Regions from separate parts of the Bradyrhizobium sp. Cp5.3 genome, predicted to be linked through region 3. Evidence: predicted binding sites of a transcription regulator. Region 3 holds the regulator's gene; each other region holds the start of a gene.
The links. The regulator LexA, encoded in region 3, represses DNA repair genes until DNA is damaged. The targets are predictions, from matches to a motif close to TGTTCNNNNTGTGTTCNG.

Region 1: the regulator LexA is predicted to act here: its motif matches at 1,805-1,822, upstream of K289_RS0112955 (ribonuclease T2).
Region 2: the regulator LexA is predicted to act here: its motif matches at 2,548-2,565, upstream of K289_RS0114490 (ATP-dependent Clp protease adaptor ClpS).

Annotation. Positions count from the first base shown of each region.
Region 1 covers NZ_AUFA01000008.1:152,005-156,152, reverse strand. Annotated here, with positions in the region: gene K289_RS0112960 (23S rRNA (adenine(2030)-N(6))-methyltransferase RlmJ) at 66-923, opposite strand; gene K289_RS0112955 (ribonuclease T2) at 1,056-1,757, opposite strand; gene K289_RS0112950 (hypothetical protein) at 1,867-2,334, opposite strand; gene K289_RS0112945 (hypothetical protein) at 2,511-2,816, shown strand; gene K289_RS0112940 (DUF3617 family protein) at 2,859-3,389, shown strand; gene K289_RS0112935 (haloacid dehalogenase type II) at 3,390-4,136, shown strand; gene K289_RS0112930 (ATP-binding protein) at 4,133-4,148, opposite strand, start outside.
Region 2 covers NZ_AUFA01000009.1:115,919-120,066, forward strand. Annotated here, with positions in the region: gene K289_RS0114485 (tannase/feruloyl esterase family alpha/beta hydrolase) at 1-764, shown strand, start outside; gene K289_RS0114490 (ATP-dependent Clp protease adaptor ClpS) at 795-2,516, opposite strand; gene K289_RS0114495 (MDR family MFS transporter) at 2,637-4,148, opposite strand, start outside.
Region 3 covers NZ_AUFA01000003.1:202,776-206,923, forward strand. Annotated here, with positions in the region: gene K289_RS0106255 (ComEC/Rec2 family competence protein) at 1-640, shown strand, start outside; gene K289_RS51420 (hypothetical protein) at 652-1,083, opposite strand; gene lexA (transcriptional repressor LexA) at 1,379-2,077, opposite strand; gene glp (gephyrin-like molybdotransferase Glp) at 2,253-3,464, opposite strand; gene K289_RS0106275 (helix-turn-helix transcriptional regulator) at 3,592-4,148, opposite strand, start outside.

The DNA of each region.
Region 1 (4,148 bases), on a different contig from region 3:
GCATAATACGGTTCTCTGCATATTGACTACCATTCATGCATATTTTTCCCAAGGATGCCGGAGCTTTACGGCTTCGGCACCTCGAGGCGGAAGCGCGCGGCGCCGCCTTGGCCGAGCGGCTTCTCCAGCTCGGGTAAAATCGTCCTGAGCTCGCTTTGCAACGTGTAGGGAGGATTGACGATCAGGAGCCCGGTAGTGGTGAGTGCGCCGTCGACTTGCGGCGCGACGCTGAATTCGAGCCGCAGGCATTTTCCACTCGGCTTCGCTGCGGCCGCGGCCTGCGCGACGAGCCGCGCCAGTGCGTCGGTGGCACGCCGGCTCTTGGCCGGATACCAGATTACATAGATACCGGTCGGCCACTTCGCGAAGGCTGCCGAGAAGGCTTCGCCCAGCCGTTCGAACTCGTCCTTTGCCTCGAAGGGCGGATCGATCAGCACGAGCCCGCGCCGCTCCTTCGGTGGCACGAAGGCAGGCAGCGCCACCCAGCCGTCGAGATCGACCACGCGGGCCTGTTCGTCGCGCCGCAGCACATCGATCAGCGCCTTGCGCGCCTTCGGCTCGAGCTCGCAGGCGACGAGGCGATCCTGCGGGCGTAACAGGCCGCGCGCGATCAGCGGCGAGCCCGGATAGGCCTTGAGCTCGCCCTTTGGATTGAAAGCGCGGACGATGTCGAGATAGGGCTTCGTCAGCGCCGCGGTCTCGTTCGAAAGCCGCGCCTGCAGCAGCCGCGCGATGCCCGTCAGCCATTCGCCGCCGCGGCGCGCTTCATCGCTTTCGAGATCGTAGAGGCCGGCGCCCGCATGGGTGTCGATGACGCGGAACGCGCCCGGCTTCTCCTGCAGATAAGTGAGGATGCGCGCCAGCACGATGTGCTTGATGACATCGGCAAAGTTGCCGGCGTGAAAGGCGTGGCGGTAGTTCATGGGGCAGGGGCTACTTTGTCTTGCGCGATCCCCAACCACTTGTCATTGCGAGCGCAGCGAAGCAATCCAGAATCTATCCGCGGCGGCAGTCTGGATTGCTTCGCTGCGCTCGCAATGACGGATCTCGCGGCCCTAACCGCCCCGGATCGGCGGCATCGTCACCTGGTCGCGGCGGCAGGCGCGGCGCTCGATCTCCTCGCAGGCGCGGAATTGCAGGTCCTTGCTGAGGCAGATGCGGACCTCGGACAGTCGCGTCCGGTTGCAGGTGACCGAGATCGCCGCATTGCTCAGGCCCGGATTGGCCTTGATGAAGGCTTCCTCGATCTCGGCCGGCGCCACGGTCTTGGCCTGCGACAGGTCGAGAAACTCGGCCGGAATCTTGATCGCCGCGCGCGCTTTCCGGATTGTCTCGAAATAATTGCGGTCGCTGAGCCCGGAGCAGGTGCCGTGCTTGTCCCACTCGTTGAAGATCAGGCCGGGCGCCGGCATCAGGTCGAGCATCGAGGAGACGATGCTGCGGTTGAGTCGCGGCGCCGGCCGCTGGCAGTATTCCGGAAAGCCGCTCTCATATTGCGGCCAGAGCCCGTGCACCACGAAGGAATAGGGCCGGCCGTCGCACTGCATCTGGGAGCGCCCGCCGCCGCGGCCGCGCTCTGCGGCCTCTTCACAGAAGGACGGCGACCACGACAGCGACAATACGTAAAAATCGAATTCGCCGGGTGCGTTCTGCCGCCTGTCCTGTGCCATCGCAGCGCCCGCGAGCGACATCAGCCCGGCGGCCAGCGTGAGCGAGATCATCAGGCGGGAAAACGACTGCAATCTGGAATGAAACATGACGACGCCCCCTCAACTAGACTGTGCGAGGAAGCCTAGCAGGCGACAAGAACATTTCAAGAACAAAATTCGTGGGGCGGCCCGTATCGGAGGCGCCGCCCAGCCCGAATCAGGGCTTTGCCGCGCGGCAGGACGGATTGTAGGCCCAGTTGCGGTCGAGCCCGACCACGCACCATTCGACGCCCTGGCCGAAGCCGGCGAAGCCGCCGTCCTCGATGATCGAGAAATGCACCGTGCGCGCCTTGCCGTCGGTCAGCATGGCCTGGCCCGTGCAGTAGCGGCGCGGAATGTTGTCGGACTGCCAGGGACGGAAGGCGATCTCGTGGACACCGGCGAAACCGGTGATCTTCAGCGGCGAATTCCAGAAGGAGCTTTCCTTCTCCCAGAACTGGGTGGCAATCGTGGGCAGCGCCTTGTCGCAATCGGCGACGCGGCCGTCATAGCGCGGCCCGTCCAGCCAGAAGTTCAGCTCCAGCGGATTGGCGGCCCGGGCCTCGCCGAGCGACAGCGCCCCGAACAGGAGGCCAAGCCCCGCGGCAAGGCGGAGCGATTTCAGGGAGGTCGAGAGGGCGCGCATGGGCAATCCAATAGGCATGGAGGGTCGGACGGTGCCGCGAAGGCCGGAGGAGGTCAAGTGCAGCACGGCAACACTTGTCGACGAGTTGACAATAACGGCGCAGCAGACGGGCCTTCCGTTCTTTTCAGCGTCGTCCAGGCACCGTAAACTGGCCCCAGCCAAATGGAGTGACGGGAATGCGAATCATTGCGGCCGCGGGCCTTTTTGCCAGCCTGGTTATCTCGGGAATGCTGGCGAGCCAGCCGGCGGGCGCCGACATCCTGCCGGTGCCCCCGTTCAAGGGTAACGACACCGGTGGCATCATCGCCTATTCGATGGCGACCCAGGTCGATGCGCGGCAGGTCGCGGTCGATCACTGCGCACGGTACGGCAAGGTGGTCAAATTCCTCGCCGTGCAGGCCTATGAGGGCGGCTACATCTCGTTTTCCTGCCGCTGGGTGCCCTATGGCCCGGCCGAGCAGCCGATCCGCACGCTCTATTGAGGCGTCTTTCGTAAGGCCACGATACTGCCGGGAGCTTCTCGCATGACGCGCAAACTTGCTTTGCTCGGTTCGGCCGTTTGCCTCGCCTTGTCGGCCGGCGCGGCCCGTGCCGACGATCTGCCGACGCGCAAGGCCGGCCTATGGGAGATGAAGATGGTCAGGACCGGCTCGCCGATGCCGGAAATGACCATGCAGCACTGCACCGACGAGACCGTCGACAAGGAGATGAGCAACAACGTCTCCCCGATGGCCAAGCAGATTTGCTCCAAGCAGGACATCAAGAAGACGGCGACGGGCTATGTCAGCGATTCCGAGTGCAGCGTCGCCGGCGTGACCACGACCTCGCATGCCGAGATCACCGGCGATTTCAATTCGGCCTACACGGTGAAGAGCACCTCGCACGCGCAAGGTGGCGTCGCCGGCGCGGCAGGGCGTGATGCCACCACGATGATCGAAGCCAAGTGGCTCGGGGCCTGCAAGCCGGATCAGAAGCCCGGCGACATCGTGATGCCCGGCGGCTTCAAGATAAACACGCGCGACGCCGACAAGCTGAAGAACCTGCTGCCGAAATAGGTGGCGCGCGTCATGGTGGGCCCTGGCCAGCTGGCGAACGTCAAGGCGATGGTATTCGATGTGCAGGGCACCTGCGTCGATTTCTATGAGCCGATCCTGCGGGCTGGCGCCGCTATCAACAGCGAGAAGGGATTGGAGATCGACTGGGCTGCCTTTTCGGCAGAATGGCGTGAGCTGTACCGCGCCGCGATGGACGCGGTGATCGCAGGCCGCAGGAGCTGGTTGCGGGTTGATCGCATCTACCGGGAGGCGCTGGACGATCTCGTCGAGACGCACGGCTTGTCCGATCGTCTGGATGGGGCCGAGCGTGACGAACTGAACAATGTCTGGACGCGGCTTGACGCCTGGCCGGATGCGATCGAGGGGCTGACTCGGCTTCGCCGACATTATCTGACGTCGACGTTGTCGAACGCAGGCATGGCCAGCGTGATCGCCCTGGTGAAAAATGCCGGCCTGCCGTTCGATGCCGTGCTGACGGCGGAACTGGCCAAGAGTTACAAACCTGCGCCGGCGGTCTATCAACTCGCCGTCGACTACCTTGGCTATCGCCCATATCAGATTCTGATGGTTGCTTGCCACAAGTACGATTTGAAGGCGGCTCGCGCATTCGGCATGAAGACAGCCTTCGTGCCTCGTCCTCTGGAGTTCGGACCCGACGCGGCGCCCGACATCTCGCCCGAGAGCTGGTTCGACATCTATGCGACCAGCTTCATCGACCTCGCGGACAAGCTGCAAGCCGCGGCTTAGACCGGAATCCTT
Region 2 (4,148 bases), on a different contig from region 3:
GCTGTGCCAGCGGCCAGAGTGGCGACCAGTGCCTGACTGACGCGCAGATCAAGGCGATCGACACGCTGCATGCGACCTACAAATTCCCGTTCGCGCTCGCCAACGGTCTCGACGACTATCCGGGCTGGGGTATTTCGGGCGAGGATACGCCGGCTGCCGGCTCGACCGGCGGCTGGGTCGCATGGTGGCTCGGCACGGCGCCGCCGGCGCAGCCGCCTGTGCCCAACAACGGCATCGCCTGGATCTACGGCGCAGGCGGCATCCAATATGTGTTCGCGCGCGATCCCAAGCTTGACGTCACCACCTACAAGGTAGAGGAGCACAAGGCGCGGCTGCTCGAGGTCTCGAACCTCATGGACTCGACCAATCCCGATCTCAGCCGCTTCCGCGCCCACGGCAGCCGGCTGATCATGCTCGAGCATATGGCCGACTACGCGCAGAGCCCCTATGCCGGCATCCGCTACTTCGAGAGCGTCGAGCGCAAGCTCGGCAAGGCCGAGACCGCGGAGTTCGCGCGGCTCTACACCGCACCGGGCGTCGACCATGTCGGCTCCGGCGCGCCGGCCAATGTCGACATGTTGAGCGTGCTGGTCGACTGGGTCGAGAAGGGCAAGGCGCCAGGTGACTTGGAGGTCACCGAGCAGAAGGTCGAGGCGCCGTCATTCGCAGTGCTGCGCGCGCTGCCGCTGTGCCGCTGGCCGACATGGCCGCACTACAAGAGCGGCCCGGTGACGGAGGCGTCGAGCTTCACCTGCGCGCCGTGAGGCTCGACTGAACGGCCATGGCGGCAGGCTTCACCCCGCCGCCATCCGCTGCGCACCGCCCAGCAGCCGCGCATTGAGCCGGCCGCCGGAGAACAGCATGTCGTCGAGTGCCTCGTCGATGTCGGCGGAGATGACGGAGTTGCCACCATCGCGCGCGAGGCTGGCCTGCGCCAGCCGCCGCATCAATTCCTTGATGAACGCACAGCTCGTGCCCTCGCTGCGCCGGGCAGCCTCAGCGACGATCGCGTCCTCGAGCGGCAATCCTTTGCCGTAGAGCCGGACCAGCTTGCTGCGGCCGCTCTCGTCGGGAAGCGGAACTTCGATGGCCTGGTCGATGCGACCCGGACGACCCGCGAGCGCGCCCTCGAGGTCCCGCGGCCGGTTGGTGGTCAGAACGAACAGGATGTCCGCATCCTCCTTCAGCCCGTCCATCTCATTGAGCAGCTTGTTCAGCATGGTTTCCTCGCACGGTCCCATGTCGTCACGGTCGCGGGCAATGAGATCGACATCCTCGATCACCACCATCGAGGGCTGAAGCAAACGCGCGAGTCTCATATAGGCGCCGAGAAGGCCCATTTGCTCCGCGGCGATGATCAGCGTCGTATGCCCGGGCAAGTGTGTCGCGAGATAGCGGATCGTGTGGGTCTTGCCGGTGCCGGGCGGTCCGTAAAGCAAAATTCCCTTGCGAGTCGACTGCCCGAGGTGGCGCAGCATGTCTCGTGTGCCCACGAAGTTCAGCACGTTGCGATCGAGCAGCCGCAACGTTTGTTCGGGCAGGATCACCTCGTCACGCCCGATCGAGGGAAGCCGGTGCACGGTAATCGCGCGCGAGCGGCCGCGGTAGTCGGGATCGGTATCGAGCGAGAGGATCTTGCCGCGATAGGTGCGCGCGGCCTGCACTGCGTCCTCCAGCGCGCTGAAGCATTGCTGGACAAGCGCCGCACCACCGGCCCCGGCCGGCACCATGACCTCGATCCGCACGCCGATCTCACGGCTATATTCCCGGTGAATGGCCAGAAGCACCGCGTAGCGGAGGCCGGACGCTGCGCAAAGCCAAAGACCATTGTCAAGGCACTTGGCCGGTGCTCGTTCGCCGATGTCCACGTCGTTGTACTGAAGCGGTGCGATCGTCACAGCGAAATTGTCGTTCTGCATCAATCTCGACATGGATAGCGTTTCGTAACGCCGGTCTTCGGCGAGACCGAACAGCCGGACCGGTGATGCGAACAGTCTGTCGATGGCGGCCTGGACGTCTGCCCGCATGTGGCCGGGAAACTGGCGCACCGTGGTCACGAGCTCGCTGCGCGGGACGTGGGCGAAATGCCAATTCAAGACGCCGAATGCGTAGTTGAACGTCTCCTCGGGCAGCTCCTGGGATGCCGTTGCTGCCGCAAGCACGCAATCGGCGCACAGCCAGACTGTACGGTCCATCAATTGCACTTCCGATTGCGCGGTAGGCTGGCCGCAAAGCTCGCAGCAGGACCTCGCCGTCTCGCTCGTGATCAGGAGAGGATGGCCGGCGGAGGCTATACGCTGCCGCGCAGATTCGAGCAGAGCGCCCGCGACGGACGGCGGATAGGGACCACAGACGGCGGTCGCATGCTTCTCGATGCCGGCCACAACGGAGGCTGCTTCGCTCTCCGACTTGCCGAAGACGCGGCGCAACAGGTCAATAATGAATTCATGCGGAGTATCGTCGTCGCCATGGAACACGAGTTGGGCCGGCACGGTCTCGGCCCGGGCATCGCTCATGAATTGCTCCTCTTCCACAATCTATAATTGATAGAACAAATAAGGAACACAAAGTGAGGCAGCCGTCAAGTGAGACGGCCGCGCAAACGTTTAATCAGGGATATGAGAGGACCGAAGCCCTCAGTGCGCCGGTCCGCCGGCTGCCCCCTTCACGCGCCGCATCAGCATCACGGCGATAGCGGCCAGCACCAGAACCACGCCGATCACCGCAAACGTGTCGGAATAGCCCATCACCAGCGCCTGACGCTTGACGGTCTTGCCGAGCGCGATGATCGCCTGCTCGCGCGCGGCGTTGGGGTCGGGCACGCCGTGCGCCATGAAGTAGTTGGTGAGCTGCGCGATGCGGGTGCGAACCTCCTCGCGGCCGAGCGTGACCGAATGGCCGATGATGTTGGAATGGAACTGCTCGCGCTTGGTGACGATGGTTGCGAGCACGGCGGTGCCGATCGCGCCGCCGAGATTGCGCATCATGTTGGAAATGCCGGAGGCGGCGGGCGCATCCTGCGGCGCGACGCTGCCGAGGCTGAGCGCGGAGAGCGGCGCCAGCGTCAGCGCCTGGCCAATCGCGCGGACGACGTTGGGGGCGAAGAACTGATCGCCGGAATAGTCGAGCGACATCATGATATTCATGAATGAGCTCGCGGCGAACAAGAGCAGGCCGACTGCCGCGATGTAGCGGGTGTCGAACCGTTGCATCAGCTTCGGCACCAGCGGAATCAACAGAAGCTGCGGCAGACCGGTCCAGGCCAGCACGTTGCCGATCTGCTCGGCATTGTAGCCCTGCACCTGGCCGAGATAGGCGGGCAGGAGATAGACCGAGCCGAACAGCGCGAAGCCGAGGAACACCGAGGCGATCGTGCCGACGCCGAAATTCCACTGCGTGAGCAGCCGCAGGCGCAGCAGCGGCTTTTCGACCACCAGCTCGTTATAGATGAACAGCGTCAGGCTGACCGCCGCGATGACGGCAAGCCGGACGATGAAGGGCGAGCCGAACCAGTCGTCCTTGTTGCCCTCCTCCAGCACGGCCTGAAGGGAGGCGAGGCCGACCGCCATGGTCGCGATGCCGAACCAGTCGCCCTCACGCAGCAGCCCGAGCTGCAGCGGCTGGCGCTCCAGCGTGAAGAACAGCGTGATCACCATCACCGCGGTGGGCACGACGTTGACGAAGAAGATGGTCTGCCAGCCGTAATTCTCGGTGAGATAGCCGCCGATGGTCGGGCCGATCGCCGGGGCAAAGGTGACGGCCAGAGAGAACATCGCCAGCCCAATCGGCTGCTGGGCCTTCGGCAGCTTGGTGAAGACCAGCGTGAAGGCCATCGGGATCAGGACGCCGCCGAAGAAGCCCTGGAAGCCGCGCATCGCGATCATCGACGGCAGATCGTGGGTGAAGGCACAGGCGACCGAGAATGCCGCGAACAGCGTCGCGAAGCTCAGCATGATGTTGCGGAAGGAGAACACCCGCGACAGGTAGTCGGTCAGCGGAATGACGATGATCTCGCCGATCAGGTAGGAGGTCGAGATCCATGATCCGTTGTCGACGCCGGTGCCGATGCCGCCTTCGATGTTGAGCAGCGAAGCGTTGGTGATCTGGATATTCAGGATCGCCATGAAGGCGCCGATCATCGCCGCAAA
Region 3 (4,148 bases):
GGCGAGCATCGGTATCATCCTGATGGGGCTGCTGCGTACGCCCTTACGCTGGTCCGGTGCCCTCGTGCTGTTCATTGCGATCGTCTGGGCGGTGTCCGTGCGCCAGCCGGATATCCTGATCGCCGGCGACGGGCGTACCATTGCAGTGCGCGCCGGCGACGGTCGCCTGCATCTGATCGCGGCGAACAAGGATGCGTTTCTCGCGAAGGAGTGGCTTGCGGCCGATGCCGATCCACGCAGCGCCGGTGACGCCTCGCTCGGCAGCGGCGTGTCATGCGACGAGGCCGGATGCGTGACCCCGCTCGCCGACGGGCGCCTGATCGCCCTGGCGCTGCGCGCCGACGCGCTGTCCGATGATTGCAGCCGGGCCGCGCTGGTGGTGACGGCACGGCCCGCGCCGCCCGATTGCGCGGCGATGGTGGTCGACCGGGATCGTCTGGCAGGACAGGGCGGGCTGGCGCTCATGCGTCGCGGCGACGGCTTTGCGGTGCAGGCGGTGAGGGCGAGGGGCGCAAACCGCCCCTGGTCGCCGGCCGCCGCCGGCGATGGTTATTATGAATCAAATCTCGCGCCACGGCCGGCCACACCGCGCTCCAGGGACGCAACGCCGTCGGAGGCCGACCTTCAGGCCGAGGACTGAAATCGATCGTGTCAGCCGATCGGCAGGCGTGTCACGGTCGGCTGCGGCCTATCGGCGGCCACTTGCGGCTTGTGCTCACCGACCGGCTGGGTCACCGGCAATTGCAGCACGGTTGCGCGCTGGCATTCGACGAGCTGCGTCACCAGCACATACTTGCCGTCCGGGAATTCGATCGCATCATGATGGCGGTCCGGAATGTGCGGATCGACCTTGCCGAACTTGCCGACGCGGGAGTTGATGGTGCGCGTCCAGATCCAGCGATTGTCGTAGCGGACATTGTCGGCGAAGGCGAGCTCCGTCCCCGGCAGCAGGCAGACCGCGACCGAGAGATCGGCTTCCGAAGCGAAGCCGCGTGTCGAGGTGCCGCGGAAGGTTGTCGTGACGATCGTCTCACCGACCTGGGCGGGACGGGTCGCGACGGCATGCAGACTGTAGTCACACATCGCAAGTGCTCCTCATCAGAGATAGCGACCCGTGCCCCCGGAGGCCCAGGCCTCTATCAGGAAGGCTACGATGATATGCGATGTTGAGGGCAAATCTGCGACTTGTGTGCAGACCTGCCGATCACTTTATCTTTTCCACGTTCATCAAGAGCGTTTGGAACAAAGCGCGCTCCTGTGAATTCTTTTATGCTGCGCTTGTCGACATCATTCCTGGATTCATCGGCGCCGCACTACACGCGGCGGAGATCAGTTGCTCCGCACGACGAGCATCGGCTCACGGCTCCGCCGCATGCGCTCAGTACTTCCGGTACAGACCGATCAGCTTGCCCTGAATTTTCACGCGGTTCGGCGGCAGGATGCGCACCTCATAGGCGGCATTGGCGGGCTCGAGCGCGATCGAGGCGCCGCGGCGGCGAAAGCGCTTCAGCGTCGCTTCCTCGTCGTCGATCAGGGCAACCACGATGTCGCCGGTATCGGCGGTCTCGTTGCGCTGGATCAGCGCCATGTCGCCGTCGAGGATGCCGGCCTCAACCATCGAATCGCCGCGCACTTCGAGCGCGTAGTGCTCGCCCGAGCCGAGCATGTCCGGCGGTACGCTGATGGTGTGGCTGCGGGTCTGCAAGGCCTCGATCGGCGTACCGGCCGCGATGCGGCCCATCACCGGCACTGCGACCGGACGCTCGCCTTCGTCCACCGGTGCACTGGAGCCACGCACCTTGCCGAGATTGCCTTCGATGACGCTGGGCGTGAAGCCGCGCCGGCTTCCGGCGGCAGCCTGGAGCTCCGGTAGCTTGATCACTTCGATGGCGCGGGCGCGATTGGGCAGGCGCCGGATGAAGCCGCGCTCCTCGAGCGCGGTGATCAGGCGATGGATACCGGACTTCGAGCGCAGGTCGAGCGCGTCCTTCATCTCGTCGAAGGAGGGCGGCACGCCGCTTTCCTTCAGACGCTCGCTGATGAACCGCAGAAGCTCGTATTGTTTGCGCGTTAACATCTCGACCAAATCCCCCGGTTGATGTCGTTCGATTCCGAGACGCTGAATTCAGCGGCAAGCCGCTAGATGCTCGAAACAAATCATGAACGGACACTATATGTTCGATATGTGTTCCGCAACTGCTTAATTTACCGTGAACGCGACAAAGTTCGCGGAACACGTGTCGCCGTTGCGTTCAACCGGGCAGCCGCAACACCTCGCAAGGCGCGCCGGCGTCGGCCTTCGGCGCGAATGGCGGCCGCACGAGAAGTACCTGTGCCGCAGCGAGATTCGCAAGCAGCGAGGAGTCCTGATGGTTGACGGGCAGCGCAACCAGCGTGCCGTCGTCGCGCACTTCGAGGCGCGCGCGAAGATAGTCCTCGCGCATGTCGTTGGCACTGAGGTCGCGGCCGAGCACGGCGCGCTCGCGGCGGTGGTGAATCACTGCGCGGCCGGCAAGCGCGCGAATCAGCGGCACCGCGAACAGGAAGCCGCAAACGTAGGATGACACGGGATTGCCGGGCAGGCCGATCACGCGCATCGCGCCGAGATGACCGTGCATCATCGGCTTGCCCGGCCGCATCGCGATCTTCCAGAACGACATCGAGATGCCCTCGGCCTTGAGCGCCTGCTGGACCAGGTCGTGGTCGCCGACCGAGGCGCCGCCGGTCGTCAGCAGGATGTCGGCGCCACTCTCGCGCCCGCGGCGGATACCGGCAGTGGTGGCCTCCAGGGTATCGGCGACGACCCCAAGGTCGATCGTTTCGGCGCCTTCGCTGCGGGCGAGCGCGTGGAGGGCGTAGCCGTTGGAGTAGACGATCTGGCCGGGCCCGGGCGTCGAGCCCGGCATCACCAGCTCATCGCCGGTCGCGAGGATCGCGACCTTCGGACGGCGGCGGATGGGAAGGCGGGGATGGTTCATGCCGGCGGCGAGCGCGAGGTCGCGCTCGGTGAGGCGGGTTCCCTTCCGCAGCAGCACGTCGCCCTCGCGAAAATCGACGCCGGCGGGGCGGATGTGCCGGCCGGCAATGGCGGCCTCCTTGATCGTGACGCGCTTGCCCTCAGCGACCGTATCCTCCTGGATCACGACGGCGTCCGCGCCATCGGGAACGACGCCACCGGTGAAGATCCGCACCGCTTCGCCGGCGCCCACCGTCCCCGCGAACGGCCGGCCCGCGGCGACCTCGCCGATCACGGAGAGCTGCGTGTCGACATTGGCCACATCGCTCGCGCGCACGGCGTAGCCGTCCATCGCCGACATCGCCTGCGGCGGCTGCGTACGCCGGGCCGCAACATCGCGCGCGAGCACGCGATGGAAGGCATCGTCGAGCGCGATCGTTTCCTCGGCCAGAGGCTCTGCACCCGCGAGTACGGCGGCAAGCGCATCGGAAACCGGCATGAGGGCCACGGCGAACTCCCGCTACAAATCGAAGGACTGGTCGGCAAGGTTCTAGCCGAGTGGAGGGGCCGAAGCAAAAGGGCTCCGGAAGCGCAGGTCACGCGCACGTCCCTGCGATGTTGACCAGGCGGGAAATCTATTTCTGCAGCAAGAGCCGCACCAACTCGGCCTGCCGACTCACGCCGGTCTTATCAAAAATCCTCGACAGGTGGCTGCGTGCGGTTCCATCGGTGATGCCGAGCCGCTCGGCCGTGGTCTTGCGGCCGTCGCCCTTCACAATCTCGAGCGCGAACGCGGCTTCGGCGCGGGTGAGGCCGTAGCGCTCGCGCAACGCCTCGAGTCTTGCCCGCGCATTGGGCTCGGGGTCGGTGATGAGCAGCATCGCGCTCGAGCGCCAGCCGGAGGCGAGCGGCACGGCGCTCTCCGTCCAATCGCTGCCGACCGGCGTCACCTGCACGTGCAGCGGCATGCGGCCGGGCGGCCGGCGCAGGCTCATCTCGCCGCCGATGCGAACAGGATTGTCGAGGCTGCACGAACCGATCAGCGTCCGCAGACGGCGGCCGTCTTCGCTGTTGACGGCGCTCAGCGCGCCCGCCTCGAGCACGACGCTATCGGCGACGTCGAGCAGTTCACGCGCGCGGCGATTGACGAATACCGGACGTGCCTGAGCGTCCGCGAGCACGAACCCCTGAT